Regions from separate parts of the Dermacoccus sp. PE3 genome, predicted to be linked through region 1. Evidence: predicted binding sites of a transcription regulator. Region 1 holds the regulator's gene; each other region holds the start of a gene.
What was found. Region 1 encodes LexA, which represses DNA repair genes until DNA is damaged. Its sites were predicted from a motif close to TCGAACANNTGTTCGA; they were not measured.

Region 1 (6,142 bases):
CGGAGCCCTTCGTCGCACCGGCCACGCTCGCGGGGATGGTCGTTCTGCTCGTGGCACCACTCGTCCCGGCTCTGGCCGATCTGCTCGTGTGGGCGGCGGGTCTTCCCGCCTGGGTCATTTCCACGATTGCCCACGTCGCCGCGTCCGTGCCAGGGGGCTCGTTGCCGTGGCCGAGCGGGGCGCCCGGCATCGTGCTGGCCGTCGTCCTCCTCGCGGCGCTCCTGTTCGGGTGGCGAATCGTCCCGTGGCTCGGCCTTCGAGGGTGGGCATCCGTCACGTTGGTGGCGCTCGTCCCCGCGGCCCTGTGGCTTCCGATCCCCGGAGAGGGACGCGCAGATCCGGGGTGGCTGTATGCCCAGTGCGACGTCGGGCAGGGAGATGCCGCCTTGGTACGCACCGGTGAGCAGGCGGCGATCCTCGTCGACACCGGACCCGAGGAAGGGGACGTCACCGGGTGCCTCGATCGTCACGGCGTGACGCGTGTGGACGCCGTCGTGCTCACGCACCTGCATGCCGACCACGTCGATGGTCTCGGGGCCGTACTCGAGCGGCAGCCGTCGGTCGAGGTCTTCGTGACGTGGCTGACGAGCCACAGCTCGAGCCCTCGTGGTGGCCGAGGGGAGAGGGATGCCGATGCCCAGACGAGGCAGGTGTTGCGCCGTTACGGGAAGGTTGCGCAACGCCTCGCACCGGGTCAGCAGGTCCGTGTCGGTGACGCCGTGCTCGACGTCCTCTGGCCACGCCGAGCGTTGGCGGCGGGTTCGCCGGTCAACAATGCTTCCCTCGTGCTCGATGTGGCGACGCCGAGCGTGCATGCGCTCATGCTCGGCGACGTCGAACGGGAGGCGCAGGCCGCGTGCATCGGGGAGGTGACGCGCCGAGCAGCGTCGCGTCCCTACGACCTCGTCAAGATAGCTCACCACGGCAGCGCGAACCAGAGTGCCGGGCTCTATCGGGCGGCTTCGGCGCGGGTCGGCCTCATCGGGGTGGGGGAGGGCAACGATTACGGACACCCGAAGGAATCGCTCCTGTCGTTACTCGCCCAGAGCGGAACAGCCGTCTACCGAACGGACCTTTCAGGAGACCTCGACGTCGTACCCGTCGGTAGATCGCTCACGGTCGAACCGCAGAGATGACACCGGTGAGAGTCGCAGGAGATTCCACTCGCGAGCCGGAGGGAACCGGCTACAGGTTCGGCAGAGCGTCGGTTGCTTCCCGCAGCGCGTCGAGGGTGGCCTTGACCGCCGGCACACGCTGGAGGTCGGGCGTGGTGACAGCCAGAACCGAACGACGGCTCGCCGGCTCGATGGCGATGGTGGCCACGCGGGGGTGCTGGGTCGAACGCAGGATGAGCTCCGGGATGAGGGCCACGCCCAACCCCTCGGCCACGAGTCCGAGCACGGTGACGTAGTCCTCGGTCTCGAACGCGACGTCAGGGGTGTAACCCGCCGAGGTGGCGAGCGAGAGCAGGTGGCCCCGGCAGCGCGGGCATCCGGCGATCCACGACGCGGACTCGAGCTCCTCCATCGACACGGAGCCCCTTCCGGCAAACGGGTGATCGGCCGGTACGGCGAGGCGCACCTCGTCCTCGAGCAGGTCGAGCGTGGTGAGCCCCTCGAGATCCTCCGCGTGTGCCGCGATCTCGTCGCCGTCGTAGGAGAACGCGACTGCAACATCGCAATCTCCCGCCCGAAGCGCCGCGAGTGACTCCGGCGGCTCCGCTTCCGCGAAGGTGACCTGAACGTCGGGGTAGCGCTGCTTGACGAGCGACAGCGCTCGTGGGACGACGGTCGACGAGGCCGAGGGGAAGGCCATGAGGCGCACTCGTCCCGCCCTCAGGCCGGCGATCGAGGCCACTTCGCCCTCCGCCGCCTCGAGAGCGGCGAGCACCGGAGTGGCTGTGCGGGCGAGCACGTGGCCCGCCTCGGTCAGACGCACCGAACGTCCGAGGCGCTCGACGAGAGCCGTGCCCGTCTTGTCCTCCAAGCGGCGCACCATCTGGGACACGGCAGGCTGGGAGTAGCCCAGGGAAGCAGCGGCAGCGGTGAAGCTACCCTCCTGGGCAATGGCTTTCATGACCCGAAGGCCGGCGGCGTCGATCATCCGTAGAGAATAACCCGGCGTTATCGGATGTTGTAGTTTCTATCGATTCTCGAATGAGAGGGGCCACCTGTGACTGCAGCGTTGGCGGAGTTCGTCGCGCAGGGCGACCTGTTCGTGCTCACCGGGGCGGGTCTCTCGACCGAGTCGGGCATTCCCGACTACCGCAAGCCTGACGGCACCCGCCGAACGGTTCCCATGACGTTCCAGCAGTTCCTCAGCGGGGACGACGCGCGCCGACGCTACTGGGTTCGCAGCGCCGTCGGGTGGGAACGTTTCGCCGCGGCTCGGCCCAACGGCGGCCACCACGCTGTTGCAGCCTTGCAGCGCGCAGGTCTCGTGCAACACCTCGTGACGCAGAACGTCGACGGTCTTCATGCGGCCTCCGGAGCGGACGCCCTCGAACTGCACGGTTCGCTCTCCTCGGTGCAGTGCGTCGAGTGCGGCAGCCGCTCGGATCGAGCCGAGTTCCAGGGGCGCATCCGCGACGCCAACCCGAACCTCCCGCGCGACGTGGCCCTGTTGGCCGACGGAGACGCCGAGGTTGCCCGGAGTGCAGAGGATGCGTTCGTTCTCGTGGCCTGTCCGCACTGTGATTCGCTCGTCGTCAAGCCCGACGTCGTGATGTTCGGCGAGAGCGTGCCCACCGCGACGGTTGAGCACTGCTACGCGCAGCTCGAACTGTCACGGGCGGTTCTCGTTCTCGGAAGTTCGCTCAAGGTGATGTCGGGCTTCCGGTTCGTCTCGGCGGCGCTCAAGGCGGGCAAGCCCGTGGCCCTGGTCGGTCTGGGAAGCATGCGCGGTTCGGAGCGCGCCGATCTCGTGCTACACGAACCGCTTGGTGCCACCCTCACCGCGACATGCGAACGCCTCGGCCTGCAGGTGCAGACCGAGGCGAACGCGACGACGTGAGGGTGGGCGAGAGTCAGACGCTGCGCAGCACCGCCGTGACCTTGCCCATGATGCTGGCTTCGTCGCCGTCGATCGGCTCGTAGTTCTCGTTCGCGGGCAGGAGCCACGTCTTGCCGTTCGTGCGCTTGAACGTCTTCACGGTGGCCTCGCCGTCGAGCAGCGCAGCCACGATCTCACCGTTGGACGCCTCCGGCTGCTGGCGCACGACGACCCAGTCGCCGTCGCAGATGGCGGCTTCGATCATCGAGTCGCCGACAACCTTGAGCAGGAACAGTTCGCCGTCACCGACGATCTGACGGGGGAGGGGGAACACGTCCTCGACGGCCTGCTCGGCCAGGATCGGCCCGCCGGCGGCGATGCGTCCGACGACGGGGACGAAGGAGGCCTGCGGACGCTCGTTGCCCGAGTCGGTCTCGTCGTACGTGCTCTCGGACGCTGCACGCACCGAGGTGCCTCCGCGGTAACCGCGGGTGTCGGCGCCGTCGTCGGGGGAGACGACCTCCATGGCGCGAGGGCGGTTGGGGTCGCGACGCAGGTAACCCTTGCGCTCGAGCGTGGCGAGCTGGTGTGCGACGGAGCTCGGGCTCGTCAGCCCGACGGCCTCACCGATCTCGCGCAGACTCGGCGGGTAACCGCGCTCGTCGACCGAGCGCCGGATGACGGTGAGCACTTTCTGCTGTCGCGGGGTCAGTTTGCCCTTCGCGCGGTTGTTCATGGAGTGGACCTCACCCATGGCGTCTCCTCACATCGACGAAAACAGTGATCTCGCGGACGCGGACCTCGGTGCGGAGCCCTGATTCTCCCCGGAATTCCGGGGTTGTCGGTGGCCGCTGATTCGGTGTGAGCGTTCGGGATCAACGTAGGCACCACCGTACACAGTTTTCGCAAACATGTACGAGAAACACGCCGCCGACGGCCTTGCTTTCGAACGTTTGTGTCGTACAGTTGTTCTATCGCACGGATGTTCGATGCATCCGCGCCGAGTCAGGAGGAATGAACATGAGTGCTGTGCCCAGTCTGGACGTCCCGGCGGTCGCGCCGAGCCCTCGTCGTCACCTGCACCTCGTTCCGTCGGGGCCTGCGGTCGTCGATTCCCTCGAGGGTGGTCGTAGCACGCGGCGCGCCCCGTTGACGCGTCGTGCCGTTCTCGCTCGCCGTCGCTTCGCTGCCCTTCTGGCGCTTCTGGTTCTCGTCGGCGGTGGCCTCCTTGCGGCCAAGGCCGTGGCCGAAGCTAACCCTGCCGGTGGCGCGACGTCGGTCACGGTGAAGGACGGGGAGACCCTTTCTCAGATCGCCGCCCGTGAGCTGCCGTCCTTGCGTAACGACCGTGGTGTGGTGGCCATCCAGGAGGCCAACAACATGAGCTCGATGCACGTTCAGGCCGGCCAGCGAATTCTCGTTCCGGCAGGCTGAGCGGCCCCCTCGGCGTGTCGCTGGGGCGAGCCGCACATCTTTTCCGCGTCATTGCTGGGGTTGGTGCGCCGGGTTTGCCGACACGGTTGCGAGCGGTCGCCAACGCAACCTAGGATTCCTAGATGTAGGGCACAGGCGCCCTAATGCCCCCAACATGTGGTTGTTTGCGGAAGAATTCCCGCGATGCCGGTGTTGGGGTTCATACCGTCACGAGGCGGTGGAATCCTGCGATCGAGAGGCGTGGCACGTGCACTGTCCCTTCTGCCGCAACGCCGACTCCCGTGTGGTCGACTCCCGTTCGACCGAGGACGGCACCTGCATCAAGCGTCGCCGCCAGTGCCCCGACTGCGGCAAGCGTTTCTCCACCGTCGAGACCGCGAGCCTCACGGTCGTCAAGCGCTCCGGTGTGAGCGAACCCTTCTCTCGCGACAAGGTCATGTCGGGCGTGCGCAAGGCCTGCCAGGGCCGCCCGGTTTCCGACGATCAGCTCGCCGTCCTCGCTCAGCAGGTGGAGGAGTCGATCCGCTCCAAGGGGGCTGCGGAGATCGACGCCCACGATGTCGGCATCGAGATCCTCGGCCCGCTGCGCGAACTCGACCACGTCGCGTACCTGCGGTTCGCGTCCGTCTACCAGGCCTTCGAGTCACTGACTGACTTCGAGGACGCCGTCGCCGACCTGCGCAGGCACGCTCTGCGCGACGCCGGCTGAGCTCCACCGGCTCACCCCCTACTTCACGACACACCACACCAAACCCACGAGAAGTGCCAGGAGGCATGCGGTCATGACCGAGACCACGAAGGCTCGAGCCAAGTCGGGTCGCCGGAACAACGGCGTCACGATCGAGCGGATCTTCACCACCCCGGGCGTCCACCCCTACGACGCGGTGACCTGGGAGCTGCGTGACGTCGTCCAGCAGAACTGGAAGACCGGCGAGACGATCTTCGAGCAGCGTGGTGTCGAGTTCCCCGACTTCTGGTCGCTCAACGCCTCCACCATCGTCACGACGAAGTACTTCCGTGGCGCGCTGGGGTCGGACGCTCGCGAGAAGTCGCTCAAGCAGCTCATCGACCGCGTCGTGCTCACGTACACGAAGGCCGGCAAGGACAACGGCTACTTCGCGTCCGACGCCGACGCCGAGATCTTCGAGCACGAGCTCACGTACGCCTTGCTGCACCAGGTCTTCTCGTTCAACTCGCCGGTGTGGTTCAACGTGGGTACGGCGAGCCCGCAGCAGGTCAGCGCGTGCTTCATCCTGTCCGTCGACGACTCGATGGACTCGATCCTCAACTGGTACAAGGAAGAGGGCTTCATCTTCAAGGGCGGCTCCGGTGCCGGCCTCAACCTCTCGCGTATCCGTTCCTCGAAGGAGCTGCTGTCCTCCGGTGGCACCGCCTCCGGCCCGGTCTCGTTCATGCGCGGCGCCGACGCCTCGGCAGGCACCATCAAGTCCGGCGGCGCCACGCGTCGTGCGGCCAAGATGGTCGTCCTCGACGTCGACCACCCGGACATCGAGGAGTTCATCGAGACGAAGGCGCGCGAGGAGGACAAGATCCGTGCGCTGCGTGACGCCGGTTTCGACATGGACCTCGGTGGCCGCGACATCGTCTCCGTGCAGTACCAGAACGCGAACAACTCCGTTCGTGTCAGCGACGAGTTCATGAAGGCCGTCGTGGACGGCACAACCTTCGGCCTGCGTGCCCGTGACACGGGTGAGGT
Region 2 (6,142 bases), on a different contig from region 1:
GCCGTCGCAGAGCGTCGGAGCGTCCGGTCCGATCCGTAGGGCGGTGTCGCAGAGAGCCTGTCGTTCGGCTTGGGCATAGTTCGGCATGGCGCAATGTTGTCACCCCCGCGACCGAGCGAGCAAAGGAACCCCCGCGTGAGTGCAGCCGACCTGGCCCCCGACGCGTCACCCGTTCGCGTCACCCTGGCAGGGTGCCGTGAGGAGTGGCGCTGGTTCGTCTTCTCCGTCCTCGGGGCGACCGGTTACGGCGTGCTCACCGTGCTCACCGCGTCCGTGATCGGCGGGCTCGTGGCGGACGTCGTCACGCCTGCCGTGCGCGAGGGCGAACTCACCGGCGCGATGGCCTGGCAGGTGGCCTGGCAACTCGGCGGCGTCGTGTTCCTCAACGTCATCGCCGTCATCGTGCGACGTATCGCCGCCGGCATCACGTACAACAACCTCATCGCCTCGACGCGGCGTCGGGTGACGCGCGCCTACCAGGACCTGCCGATGCGTTGGCACCAGGTACATCCCTCGGGACGTCTGCTCTCGCACGTGAACTCGGACGTCGAGACGATCTGGAACATCTTCCAGCCACTGCCCATGGCGCTCGGCGTCGCCATCATGCTGCTCTTCGGCTTCGTCTCGATCTTCCTCGTCGACGTCGTCCTGGGCTTCGTCGCGCTCGTCGTGTTCCCGCTGCTCATCGTCATCAACTACTGGTTCCAGATCGTCATGCGCCGTCGTGTCGAAGCATCGCAGGCGGCCCGCGCGCAGGTGAGCACCGTGGCCGACGAGAGCTTCGACGGCGCGCTCGTCGTCAAGGCGCTCGGTCGCGCCGACTCGGAGACCGCGCGACTCACGCGCTCGGCCGAGGAACTGCGTGATGCCAACATCCGTCTCGGACGGACCGAGGGCATCTTCGACCCGATGACGAATGCGTTGCCGACGCTCGGGTCGCTTGCCGTCGTCGTGGTCGGTGCCGAACGCGTGGCCTCGGGCTCGATCACGGCCGCTGACGTCGTTCAGGTCGCCTACCTCTTCAGCCTGCTCGCGTGGCCGGTGCGCGCCTTCGGTTGGATCCTGTTCAGCCTCCCGCAGGTGGCCATCGGGTGGAAGCGCGTCAAGCCGATCCTCGACGACGCAGCCGATCTGCCGCCGCGCCGCCGGGAGGCGTCCCTGCCCGAAGGGCCGTTGGAGCTGCGGGCGCACGGTGTCTCGTTCACGTACGAGGACGCCGACGCTCCCGCGCTCACCGGCGTCGACCTCGAGGTTCCCGCCGGCGGCTCGCTCGCCGTCGTCGGTGCGACGGGCTCGGGCAAGAGCACGCTCGCTCAGGTGCTCGTCGGGCTCACCCCGCCGACGGCCGGCGTCGTCGAGGTGGGTGGTCACGACATCGGTGGCGTGGCGAACCGTGAGGAGCGGGTGGCGCTCGCGACGCAGGACGCGTTCGTGTTCAACGAGTCGAGCGAGGAGAACGTGGCGCTGGGGCGCTCGGATCTCGGTCGCGGCGAGGTGGATCACGCACTCGACGTCGCGCACGCGGCGACGTTCGTCGAGGCCCTGCCTCACGGTCGGGACGAGGCGCTCGGTGAGCGTGGTTCGCGCCTGTCGGGCGGTCAGCGTCAGCGCATCGCGCTCGCCCGAGTGATCGCCGGTAAGCCCGGTCTCGTCGTGCTCGACGACTCGACGAGCGCGATCGACCCCGCCGTCGAAGGCGACATCCTCACGTCGCTGCGTTCTGCGACCGAGGGCAGCACCACCGTCATCGTCGCGCACCGCCGCTCGAGCATCCTGCTCGCGGACCGCGTCGTGTACCTCGAGAACGGACGGGTGGCCGCCAGCGGCCGTCACGACGAACTCATGGCCGGCCACCCCGGGTACGCGGCGCTGCTCAGCGCGTACGAGGTGGAGGAAGCCGAGGGTGCTGCCCCTGATGCAGCCGACGCCGATGACGGGGACGATGCCGACGCATCCCACGCCGAGGCTGAAGGGGGCCGGGCATGAGCGCCGGCGCAACCAAGGTGACGAGCGACCGCGGCACCCTGCGGCGCGGGCTCTCGCTCGCTCCGGAGATGACGAAGGGCTTCGGCTGGACGCTGTTGCTCGCGCTCGTGGCCACGTCGAGCCAGGTCATCGTGCCGTTGACGCTCCAGCGCGCCATCGACCACGGCATCCTCGCGCCGGGCGGGGTCGATCTCGGCGTCGTGCGGTGGACGTTTGCCCTCGCGGCCCTCGGCGTCGTCGTGGCGGGTGTCTGCTCCTACGTCATGAACGTCAGGCTCTTCCGCGCGTCCGAGCGGGGGTTGGCGACGCTGCGCCGCAAGGCGTTCGCCCACGTGCACGCCCTGTCGACGCTGACGCTCAACGCGTCCCGCCGCGGTTCGATGGTTTCGCGCGTGACGAGCGACGTCGACCAGATCTCGATGTTCGTCCAGCGCGGCGGCATGATGCTCATCGTCTCCATCGGGCAACTGCTCGTCGCGACGATCCTCATGCTCTGGTACTCGTGGCCGCTCGCCATCTTCGTGTGGATCTGCTTCCTGCCGCTGTTCTTCCTCCTGCGCTACTTCCAGCGGCTCGTCGGGCGCGCGTACGCCGTCGTCCGCGAGCGGGTGGCCGACATGCTGAGCACGATCTCGGAGTCCGTGGCCGGGGCAGCGACCGTCCGCCTGTTCGGTATTCAGCCGCGCACCCAGGAGCGCATGGACGATGCGATCGAGGCGCAGCGCAAGGCCGCCATCGGGGCGCAGATCCGTGCCGTGGGTGCGTTCGTGTCGGGCCAGGGCGTCTCCGGCGCCGCGCTCATCCTCGTCATCATCGCGGGTGCGTGGATGGGCGCCAACGGACACATGACGATCGGTGAGATCACCGCCTTCGTGTTCCTCACCAACCTCTTCACGCAGCCCGTTCAGACGGCCACCGAGGTCCTCAACGACCTGCAGAACGCTCTCGCCGGCTGGCGACGCGTCATCGAGTTGCTCGACACGCCCCTCGAGGTCGTGCCGCCGGCGCAACCGCAGACGTTGAACGCGGGCGCCAAGTCGGTGCAGCTCGACCACGTCGACTTCGCCTACTCGCCCGACGCCGACCTCGTGCTGCGCGACGTCGACGCGACGATCGCGCCGGGTACGAGTGTCGCCGTCGTCGGTGAGACCGGTTCGGGCAAGAGCACGCTCGCAAAACTGCTGACCCGCCTGGTCGACCCCACGTCGGGTGTCGTGCGCGTCGGTGGACTCGACTTGCGCGACGTCGATGATGCGTCGCTGCGCGAGGCCGTGGCGTACCTGCCGCAGGAGGGTTTCCTCTTCACCGGCACGATCGCCGACAACGTGCGCTTCGCGCGCCCGGACCTCGACGACGCGGGCGTCGAGCGCGCCTTCGTCGGGATCGGGTGCGAGGACTGGCTCGTCCGTCAGCCCGAGGGCGTGCGCACCGAGGTGGGCGCTCGCGGATCGCGGCTCAGCGCGGGGGAGCGGCAGATCGTCGCGCTCGCGCGCACGTATGTGACGGACCCGGACGTGCTCATCCTCGACGAGGCCACCTCAAGTGTCGACCCGTCGACCGATGTTGCCGTCGGCCAGGCACTCGACGAGCTGATGCGCGGCCGGACGAGCGTCATCATCGCGCACCGCCTCGCGACGGCCGAGAAGGCCGACGAGATCTGGGTCATGGACGCCGGACGACTCGTCCAGCGCGGCTCGCACGTTGAACTCGTCGGCGCTGACGGACCCTACCGGCGGCTGCACGAAGGCTGGGTGGCCTCCCACGCGGAGTAGCGCGCTACTTCCAGGCGAACTTGGGCTGCTCGAAGTGGGCCACGCGCGTGCTGCGGCCGTGGAGAACGACTTCCCGGAACTGATGGAGGATCGCCGCCGTCGGCGCGTGGATCCAGTAGTCCTCGAAGGGCCACTGGAACACCGGCTCGCCCAGCCCACGCTGCTCGACGAACCGCGGTTCCGCGTCCAGTTGGGGGAGCGTGATCTCGTGGAGCACCGCAACCTCGGCCGGATTGAGCACCACCTCGTCGAGCACATCGCCGGCCCAGACGACGAACGGCCGGATGAGATAGCCCGAGCGGGTCGCGAAGTCGTCGAGCCTGCCCAAGACTGCGTCGGCCGAAGCCGCGATGCCGAGTTCCTCGTGCAGTTCGCGGAGGGCAGCTTCCTGGGGCGTTTCGCCCGCGTCGATCCGGCCGCCCGGTAGCGCGAACTGACCGGCGTGGGCGCGGAGGCTGGGTGCTCGCTTCTCCATGAGAACAACCGGCTCGTCCGCCCTGTGGGCGATGACGACGCAAACCGCGGCCTCGCGCAGGGGGTTACCGGTGGCTTCACGAGGCTCGAAGGAGGAGAGCTGCTGCGCAATGTGCTGACGCAGGTCGTCGTCACGGGGCATGCGGGCGGCTCCTCTTCGGGTGACTCTGCTGGGTTCGGGCAGAACCCATCGTGGCGCATCGGGCGCTGGTTCGGGGCGCGCCATCGCCAGTGCGTCAGACACGCGCTTGGCCACTCCGGGAAACCGTTCACTAGTCCGCGGAACAGCGAGGCTCTGCGGCTAAAGGATGGGCGCTTGCGGGCGGTGATCCTGTAGTCAGCGGCACGTGGGTCAGGGCATTGGGTGCGCACGGACCGGACATGATTCGAACAGGGGTGCGATAATGGAGCATGGATCTGAGGTCGGTGACCGGTCGAGCGCGCTTCGCGACGGCCACGGTCATCTCGGACGAACTCGACCACATCGTCGAACCGGAAGCCCTGGCCCGCGTCACTGACCTGGTGGAGAAGTCCGGTGCGCACCGCATGGGCGGCAGTGCCGCGCGGCGGCACGTGCGGAAGCTCCTGCGTGCACTGGGGCTCGCTCGGGAGGCTGACGAAGTGCTGGTCGACCGCGAGAAGGGTGTGTGGTCCGAACCGCACCTCGACATCGACTCACTCACCGAGATGCGTGTCGTCCTCGACACGGGCGACGCGCTGGCGCTGCACGCCGTCATCGAGGCCCGCGCCGAACACCTGCGCGCCGGCTGGGGCGGAGGAGGGCTGCCGCCGTCGCGGGGTCGCTGTCGTGTCGATGCGCTGGTCGACCTGATGGTCGAGAACAGTTCGGTGCATGCTGCTTTCACGCTGCAAGTGCCGTTGGCCGCTGACTCGCCGCCCACTCAGTCCCTCCGGCGCGAGCAGTGCTCCACCATGCGTTTCGTCAGAGCGCTGCGTTCCTCACCAGGGGAGAGCTCTGCCTTCGCTGACGTCGACGTGCCAGGAATGGGTGTCGTGACAGGTGAGGCGCTCGCTCGGCTAGCCGCGTCGATCGGAACGACGTTCGCGGTTCGCCTCACCCGCGATCTGGCTAACGGTCGCGTCGTGACAACCGGCACGCTGTCGCAGACGTACCGACCGCACGCCACAATGGCGGCCCTCGTCACCGATCGCGACGAGGTGTGCCGCTTCCCGTACGGCACGCGGCCCGGGGCATCTGCAGACCTCGACCACGTCATCCCGTTCGCCGAGGGCGGCGCAACGAGCGGGTCGAACCTCCAGAGCCTGTGCCGTCATCACCACCGCGCCAAGACGTTCGGCGGATACGCGGTGAGCATGGATGCCGAAGCCACATGCGAGTGGGAGTCGCCCACCGGCCGCCGCTGGCTGACCCGCCCCGGCGGAGCCACGGTGCCGCTGGAACCGCGCGCGGGCCGCGTCGCCTGAGCGTCGCTGTGGCGCAGCTGACGCAGTTCGGTTCACCTGACGCGTTTTGCGCCTGCTCAGACTGCGTCACGTGAACTAAATCGCATCATCTGCCCGCGTCGGCGCGGCGCCCTCACGCCCGCCCGGTGCCGCCAAGCACAGACGGGTTCTCGCTCCGGCACGTGCGGTTGGCACAATGGCACCCATGACTTCGACGCCCCTGCCCACCGAGATCGCCCAGCGGCTCAAGCGCGACGACTCGGGTCTCGTGGCCGCCATCGTCCAGGATGAGGCGAGTGGCGAGGTGCTCATGCTGGGCTGGATGGACGACGAGGCGCTGCGGCGCACGCTGAACGACGGGCGCGTCACCTTCTGGTCGCGCAGCCGTGGTGAGTACTGGCGCAAGGGCGACACGTCGGGGCATGCGCAGTACGTGAAGTCCGTCGCGCTCGACTGCGACGGTGACGCACTCCTCGTCCGCGTGG
Region 3 (6,142 bases), 100 kb from region 1:
ACATCTCGGTGCGCCGCGCCGATTCCACGTCGATGTCGATGTCGGGCAGCGACGCGCGAAGCGGCGTGCAGAAGCGTTCCATGAGCAGGCGGTGCCGGATCGGGTCGACCCCGCTGATGCCCAGCAGGTAGTTGATGAGGCTGCCCGCGCCCGAACCGCGAGCAGCGACGCGCACACCGGCGTCACGGATGAGATCGCACACGATGGCCACCGTGAGGAAGTAGGTCGGGTAGCCGAGGTGGCGCACGACCTCGAGTTCGTCGTCGAGTCGCTCTTCGACGGCGGCGTACTCGGTTGCCGAGAGGTGGCCGTAGCGAGCGGGCAGCGCGGCGCGGCAGCGCTCGGCCAGAGCGCGCTGGGGGTCGACGCCGTCCAGGTCGAGGACCTCCGGTTCCGGAAGATGAACTGCACCGATACCGATGTCGTGGAACGGATGCTGCACGCAGAGCTCGGCCAACCGTGACGTCGCGCCGACGAGTTCGAGGGCCGCACTCTCGTCGCCCGCAGCCTGCGCGAGTTCACGTGCGATCTCGAGCATCTCGCTCTCGGGGAGCAGATGCCCTCGCGTGCTCGTGCGGTCGAGGTGCCGCAGGTCGAGCGCCACCATGCGCCGCGCCGCGTCGAGCAGATCGGCGGTGACGGCCTCGTCGGCGTCCGCGTGCCTCACCCAGCCGGTGAGTACCGCGGGCACACCGCACGCACGCGCCAGCGCCCACAGGTCGAGCGCGTGCCGCCTGCTGGCCGGCGTGCCCGGCGCCCCGTCGTGACAGGCCACCTCGACTGCGAGCGCCCCGTGCGGCAGCGCAGCACGCCACTGCTTGAGCAGCTGCTCCGCCGCGGCAGGACGTTCGGCGAGCAGCGCCTGCCCGACGTCGGAGGCCGGGCCGAGCAGCACGGTGAGCGCCGGGGCGCTGTTACCCCTGCCCACCTCCTCGACAGTGACGAACCGCGCGATCCGTTCACGCGACGTGCGCGCGGCACTGCGCTCCCCGACGAGGTGAGCGTCCGTGACGAGACGGCACAGCTGCCCCCATCCGACGCCCTTGTCGAGCCCGCTCGCGGCGCCGCGGGCGAGAACGGTGACACGAGGCCCCCGGTCGTCGACGGCTGCCCCGCCCTTCGCCGGGGTGCGCCGCGGGCGGGACGAGTTGGCCGGCGTCGGTGGCTCGAGCGCCAGGTCGACGCCGACGACGGGGTCGATGTCGTGATCACGGCAGGCCTCGACGAACTTCACCACGCCGTAGAGACCGTCACGGTCGGTGAGCGCCAGACGCTCGTAGCCCAACTCGTGTGCGCGCTCGACGAGACGCTTCGGCGGTGTGGTGCCGTAGCGCAGCGAGAAGGACGACGCGACGTGCAGGTGGGTGAACTGCACCGACCTCACCCCACCGCGACGGGGGTGAGCCGCAGCGCCGAAGCGTCGGCGGCAGGCAGACCGACATGGACGAGCACGGTGTCGAGGAAGAGCTGGGCCTGCCGGACGAGGTCGTCGGCCTCCCGCACACTCACCCCGGCACCGCCACCCTGGGCGACGGCGCTGCGCTTGCCGCACTCAGTGAAGAAGCTCGCCCACTCCCCGAACTCCGGGCGCTGGCGAGCCAGCGCCTCCCACGCACTGCGCGGGCGTGAACCGAGCGAACGCGGCGCCACCTGAGCCAGAAGGGCGGCAGCCGCCCGCAGTGCAGCCAGTTGGGCCCTCGCGTAGCGCTCGGACGTCGTCGTGGCCGAGCAGGCCTCGATCAGGGCAGCGCGCGAACGGCCCAGAAGGTCGAACAGATCACCGGTGAGTGCTTCCGCGGGCGCACCCGGACCCATTGCCGTCGTCGTCATGACATCTCCCTCTCGCTGCACACTTCGTCGAACCTGCACGTCAGTCACTGAGCCGCTCGAGCGACCACCCGGAGCGCGCGTGCGCCAGGTCGAACACCCCGAGGCTCGGGCTCGCCCCCGCACTCGCTTCGACCCGCCACACCCGACGTTCGGCGTCGTACACGCCCTGCTCCCCCATCGGCAGGCGCCACCACGGCGTTGCCTCACGCCAGCTCTCGAGCACCCCCGCGACCCGATACCGGCGCCCGCGCCAGACGAAGGCCTCGGGCGCGCTCGCCTCTCCCGTGTCCACTGTGGTCACCTCGACGCTCTCGGCGTATCCGCGCATCTCGCCACCTCACTTCACTCGGGTGACGACCGCGTCGTCACCGCCGGATGGTTCGCTGTGACTGTGACGGTGAGCGACGACGCAACGAACGTCGGAACAACGGCACAGCACAAGCCCGTTTTTTCGAACTCATGTTCGATATGGTGACACTAGAACGCCCCGGCGACAACCCCCAGATTCCGCGGAATCGGAGCGACCGCGTAGGCTCGGTGGAAGTCGCTTGCCGGAAGGATCGAGACGTGCCCAACTCCGCGGACGCATCGCAGTTGCTCGAACGCATCCAGCGCACCGTCGACGCCGAAGTCGCCCACCAGCGCGAGGTTCTCGCCCCCCTCGGCGACGAAACCGATCTCATGGTCGACGCCATCGCTTCCCTGCTCTCCGGCGGCAAGCGCGTGCGTGCGTCGTTCCTCTACTGGGGCTACCGCGCCGCCGGCGGCGCCGACAGTGACGCCCTCGTGCGCGCCAGCGCGTCGATGGAGCTCTTCCAGGCCGCCGCGCTGCTGCACGACGACGTCATGGACGCGAGCGACACCCGCCGCGGCATGCCGGCTGCACACCGGGCCATGGCGAGCGCCCACCGCGAGCGCGGCCTCACCGGCGACGCCGACCGCTTCGGTGAGGCCGGCGCCATCCTCGCGGGCGACCTGTGCCTCACCTGGGCCGACGAGATGTACGCGACGAGCGGTCTACCCGCCGACGAGGTTCTTCGCGGACGCCGGGTCTTCGACCTCATGCGCACCCAGCTCATGGGCGGGCAGTTCCTCGACGTCCTCGAGGCCGTGCAGAACTGGGAAGGGCTCGCCACCGACGAGCGCATCACCCGCGCTCTGCGCGTCATCCGGTACAAGAGCGCGAAGTACACGATGGAGCACCCCCTGCTCATCGGTGCCACCTGCGCCGGCGGCGACGACGCCACTCTCGAAGCCCTCTCGCGCTACGGTCTCGCCCTCGGCGAGGCATACCAGCTACGCGACGATCTGCTCGGCGTCTTCGGCGACCCGGCACAGACGGGCAAGCCGGCCGGCGACGACCTGCGCGAAGGCAAGCGCACCGTCATCGTCGCTCACCTGCTCGACGACCTCTGCGCCGACGACCGCGCGTTTTTCGACACCCGATTCGGCCACGACGACCTCGACACCGACGAGATCGAGCGCTTCCGCGCGCTCGCGATGAGCACCGGCGCCGTCGACGCCGTGGAGCAGCGCATCACTCAGGGAGCCGACGAAGCGCGCGCCGCGCTCGAGTCGCTCCGCGAGTCGATGCCGACCGAAGCGTTCACCGCTCTGCACGACTTCATCGAGACGACCACCGCTCGCTCCAGCTGAGCAGCCCCGCGTCAGCGCAGCGTCAGAACGCCTCTTCCATGGCGCGCTTGCGCACCTCGGCCTTGCGGCCCGCACGCAGCATGTCGATGGGGGCGCCGTCGATCGGCAACGTCTCGTCGGGCGTGCACAGCCAGCGAATCGCTTCCTCATCGCTGAACCCCGCGTCGGAGAGCACCGTCACCGTGCCCATGAGAGGCGTGACGACCGCACCGTCCTGAACGAAGGACGCCGGCACCGCAACGACATTGCGCTCCCCCACGCGCGCGGCGATGATCTCGCGATCGGCGATCATCTGACGCACCTGGCGCAGCGACATGCCCAGCTCCTCAGCGAGGTCGGGCACGGTGAGCCAGTCACCGACAAGTGCTTCGAGTTCCGTGTGCGTTGCGTCATCCACGACCCCAAGATTGCCAGACGGGAACGCACTACCGCATGTCGGCACCGCACCGGGGCGAGCTTCACCCCTTCGGGCGCGCCTTCGCAGGACGAGCCACGTCACCACCTAGCGTGTGAGCCATGCCTCTTACCTACGACGTCCCCGTCGCACTGCACGCGGTGCCGCCTGCGCACGTTCAGCCGGGCCGAACTCACGCGCAGTTCGTCAAGGGAGCCGCGAAGAGCAGCCCTGCTGCGAAGAAGAAGCCGACCCGCAAGGTCAAGAACGTCACGATCCGCCCCGGGGACTCGGTTAACGCCATCGCGCGAACCCACTCCTCGAGCGTCGCGGCCATCGTCAAGGCGAACCCGAAGATCGAGTTCCGTCGTCTCGTGCCGGGCACCGTCCTCAAGGTGCCGGTCCCCGCCTCGGCCCCGAAGGCGACGAAGCCCGTCAAGAAGCAGCCCGTCAAGAAGCCGTCGAAGGCCACGAGCGCGAAGCCGGTCAAGAAGCCCGCAGCAAAGCCGGCGAAGGCGCCGGCGAAGAAGCCCACGAAGAAGGCCGTTCGTCACACGAAGAGCGTCACCGTGCGCCCCGGCGACTCGCTCTACACGCTGGCCCAGCGTCATCACGCGAGCCTGGCAAGCGTCATCAAGGCGAATCCGGGGCTCGACGCGCGTCGTCTCCACGTCGGGTCTCAGGTCAAGATCCCCGTTGCCGGTGTCACCTCCGCCGCGAAGCCGGCAAAGAAGCCCACCACGAAGCCTGCTCGCAAGCCCACCTCGAAGGCCCCTGCCGGTGGCTACGCACCCAAGCCGACGCACGTCGTCAAGTACGCCGGCACCTCTGCGGCACGGCGCTACCCGGCCTCCGCTGTCGCCTCGGGTGATCGTCACCGTCAGCAACTCGCCCAGGCGAACCTGCCGAACCAGGCCCAGATCCGTTCGATGATCGTCGCCACCGCCAAGCGCTACGGGGTCGACCCGACGCTCGCCCTCGCCATCGGCTGGCAGGAATCGGGGCACCGCCAGAGCGCCGTCTCCGTCTGCGACGCGCTCGGCACGATGCAGGTCATGCCGGCCACCGGCCGTTGGGCGGGCGACCTCGCGGGCCGCAAGCTCAACCTCATGGACCCACAGGACAACATCACGGCAGGCGTTGTCACTCTGCGCTTCCTCACCCAGCACGCCAACAACCGCGACGAGGTGATCGGCTCCTACTACCAGGGCCTCGGCGCTGTCCGGAAACACGGCTTCTACCCCGACACACGCCAATACGTCAGCAGCGTCAAGGCGCACATGAAGCGCTTCGGCGGCTGACGCAGCCCGGGCGCCAGGCACGCTCCGTGTCCTCACCTGATGACCCGCAGCGTTCAGCGTTCTTCCTGCCCCGCCACCTAGACTCGCCACCGTGACCACCTCGCACGCCGATCCCCTCATCGGCCGCACCGTCGAAGGGCGCTATCGCGTCCTCGAGCATCTTGCGGACGGTGGCATGGGCAGTGTGTACGTCGCTCGAGACCTCCGCCTCGATCGGGAGGTCGCCCTCAAGGTCTTGCGGGCCGACCTTGCGCGTGACCCCGTCTTCGTCGAGCGCTTCCAGCGTGAAGCCCGCGCTGCGGCGCGACTTGCCCACCCCCACGTCGTCGCAGTGCACGACCAGGGGCAGGACGCCGATGTCGTCTATCTCGCCATGGAACTCGTGCGCGGTCGCACGTTGCGCGACGTCATTCGCGACGGCGACAGGAGCGTGGGTGAGCAGCTCACGCTCTTCGAGCAGCTGCTCGACGGGCTCGCCGCCGCCCACCGGGCCGGCTTCGTGCATCGCGACATCAAGCCGGAGAACGTTCTCATCGACGCTGCCGACCGGGTCAAGGTCGCCGACTTCGGCCTGGCCCGCGCGGTCACCGGAAGCGGTGTGAGCGTGGACAGCGAAGTCCTCATCGGCACGGCGTCGTACCTGTCGCCCGAACAGGTCGAGCCGTCGAGCTTCAGCCCCTCCGGCACCCGTTCCGACGTCTACTCCGCGGGACTCGTGCTCTTCGAGATGCTCACGGGTCACCGCGCCTTCGACGGCGACCTTCCCGTCCAGGTGGCCTACCAGCACGTGCACGGCACGATGGTGAAGCCCTCCGAGATCCTGCCGGAGCTCACTGCCGCCTTCGACCCACTCCTCGCCCGGGCCTGTTCCAAGGAGCCTCAGGAGCGTCCCGCCGACGCCGAGGAGTTCAAGACCGAAGTCACCAGGCTTCGCGCCGAACTCCCCGACGACGTTCTCGAC

Region 2: AA983_RS12955 (HNH endonuclease signature motif containing protein) is a predicted target of LexA. The motif match lies at 4,619-4,634, and genes of this name have one in related genera.
Region 3: AA983_RS06800 (DUF6504 family protein) is a predicted target of LexA. The motif match lies at 2,282-2,297, and genes of this name have one in related genera.

Annotation. Positions count from the first base shown of each region.
Region 1 is NZ_LDCM01000002.1:187,459-193,600, forward strand. It holds gene AA983_RS06340 (ComEC/Rec2 family competence protein) at 1-1,136, shown strand, start outside; gene AA983_RS06345 (LysR family transcriptional regulator) at 1,186-2,103, opposite strand; gene AA983_RS06350 (Sir2 family NAD-dependent protein deacetylase) at 2,173-3,012, shown strand; gene lexA (transcriptional repressor LexA) at 3,026-3,745, opposite strand; gene AA983_RS14745 (LysM peptidoglycan-binding domain-containing protein) at 4,012-4,425, shown strand; gene nrdR (transcriptional regulator NrdR) at 4,673-5,134, shown strand; gene AA983_RS06370 (vitamin B12-dependent ribonucleotide reductase) at 5,208-6,142, shown strand, end outside.
Region 2 is NZ_LDCM01000005.1:72,767-78,908, forward strand. It holds gene AA983_RS12935 (TIGR03085 family metal-binding protein) at 1-87, opposite strand, end outside; gene AA983_RS12940 (ABC transporter ATP-binding protein) at 136-1,986, shown strand; gene AA983_RS12945 (ABC transporter ATP-binding protein) at 1,983-3,758, shown strand; gene AA983_RS12950 (CoA pyrophosphatase) at 3,763-4,374, opposite strand; gene AA983_RS12955 (HNH endonuclease signature motif containing protein) at 4,644-5,678, shown strand; gene hisI (phosphoribosyl-AMP cyclohydrolase) at 5,854-6,142, shown strand, end outside.
Region 3 is NZ_LDCM01000002.1:289,585-295,726, reverse strand. It holds gene AA983_RS06810 (DNA polymerase III subunit alpha) at 1-1,375, opposite strand, end outside; gene AA983_RS06805 (SAV_6107 family HEPN domain-containing protein) at 1,381-1,830, opposite strand; gene AA983_RS06800 (DUF6504 family protein) at 1,871-2,158, opposite strand; gene AA983_RS06795 (polyprenyl synthetase family protein) at 2,398-3,486, shown strand; gene AA983_RS06790 (Rv2175c family DNA-binding protein) at 3,509-3,883, opposite strand; gene AA983_RS14775 (LysM peptidoglycan-binding domain-containing protein) at 4,003-5,181, shown strand; gene pknB (Stk1 family PASTA domain-containing Ser/Thr kinase) at 5,273-6,142, shown strand, end outside.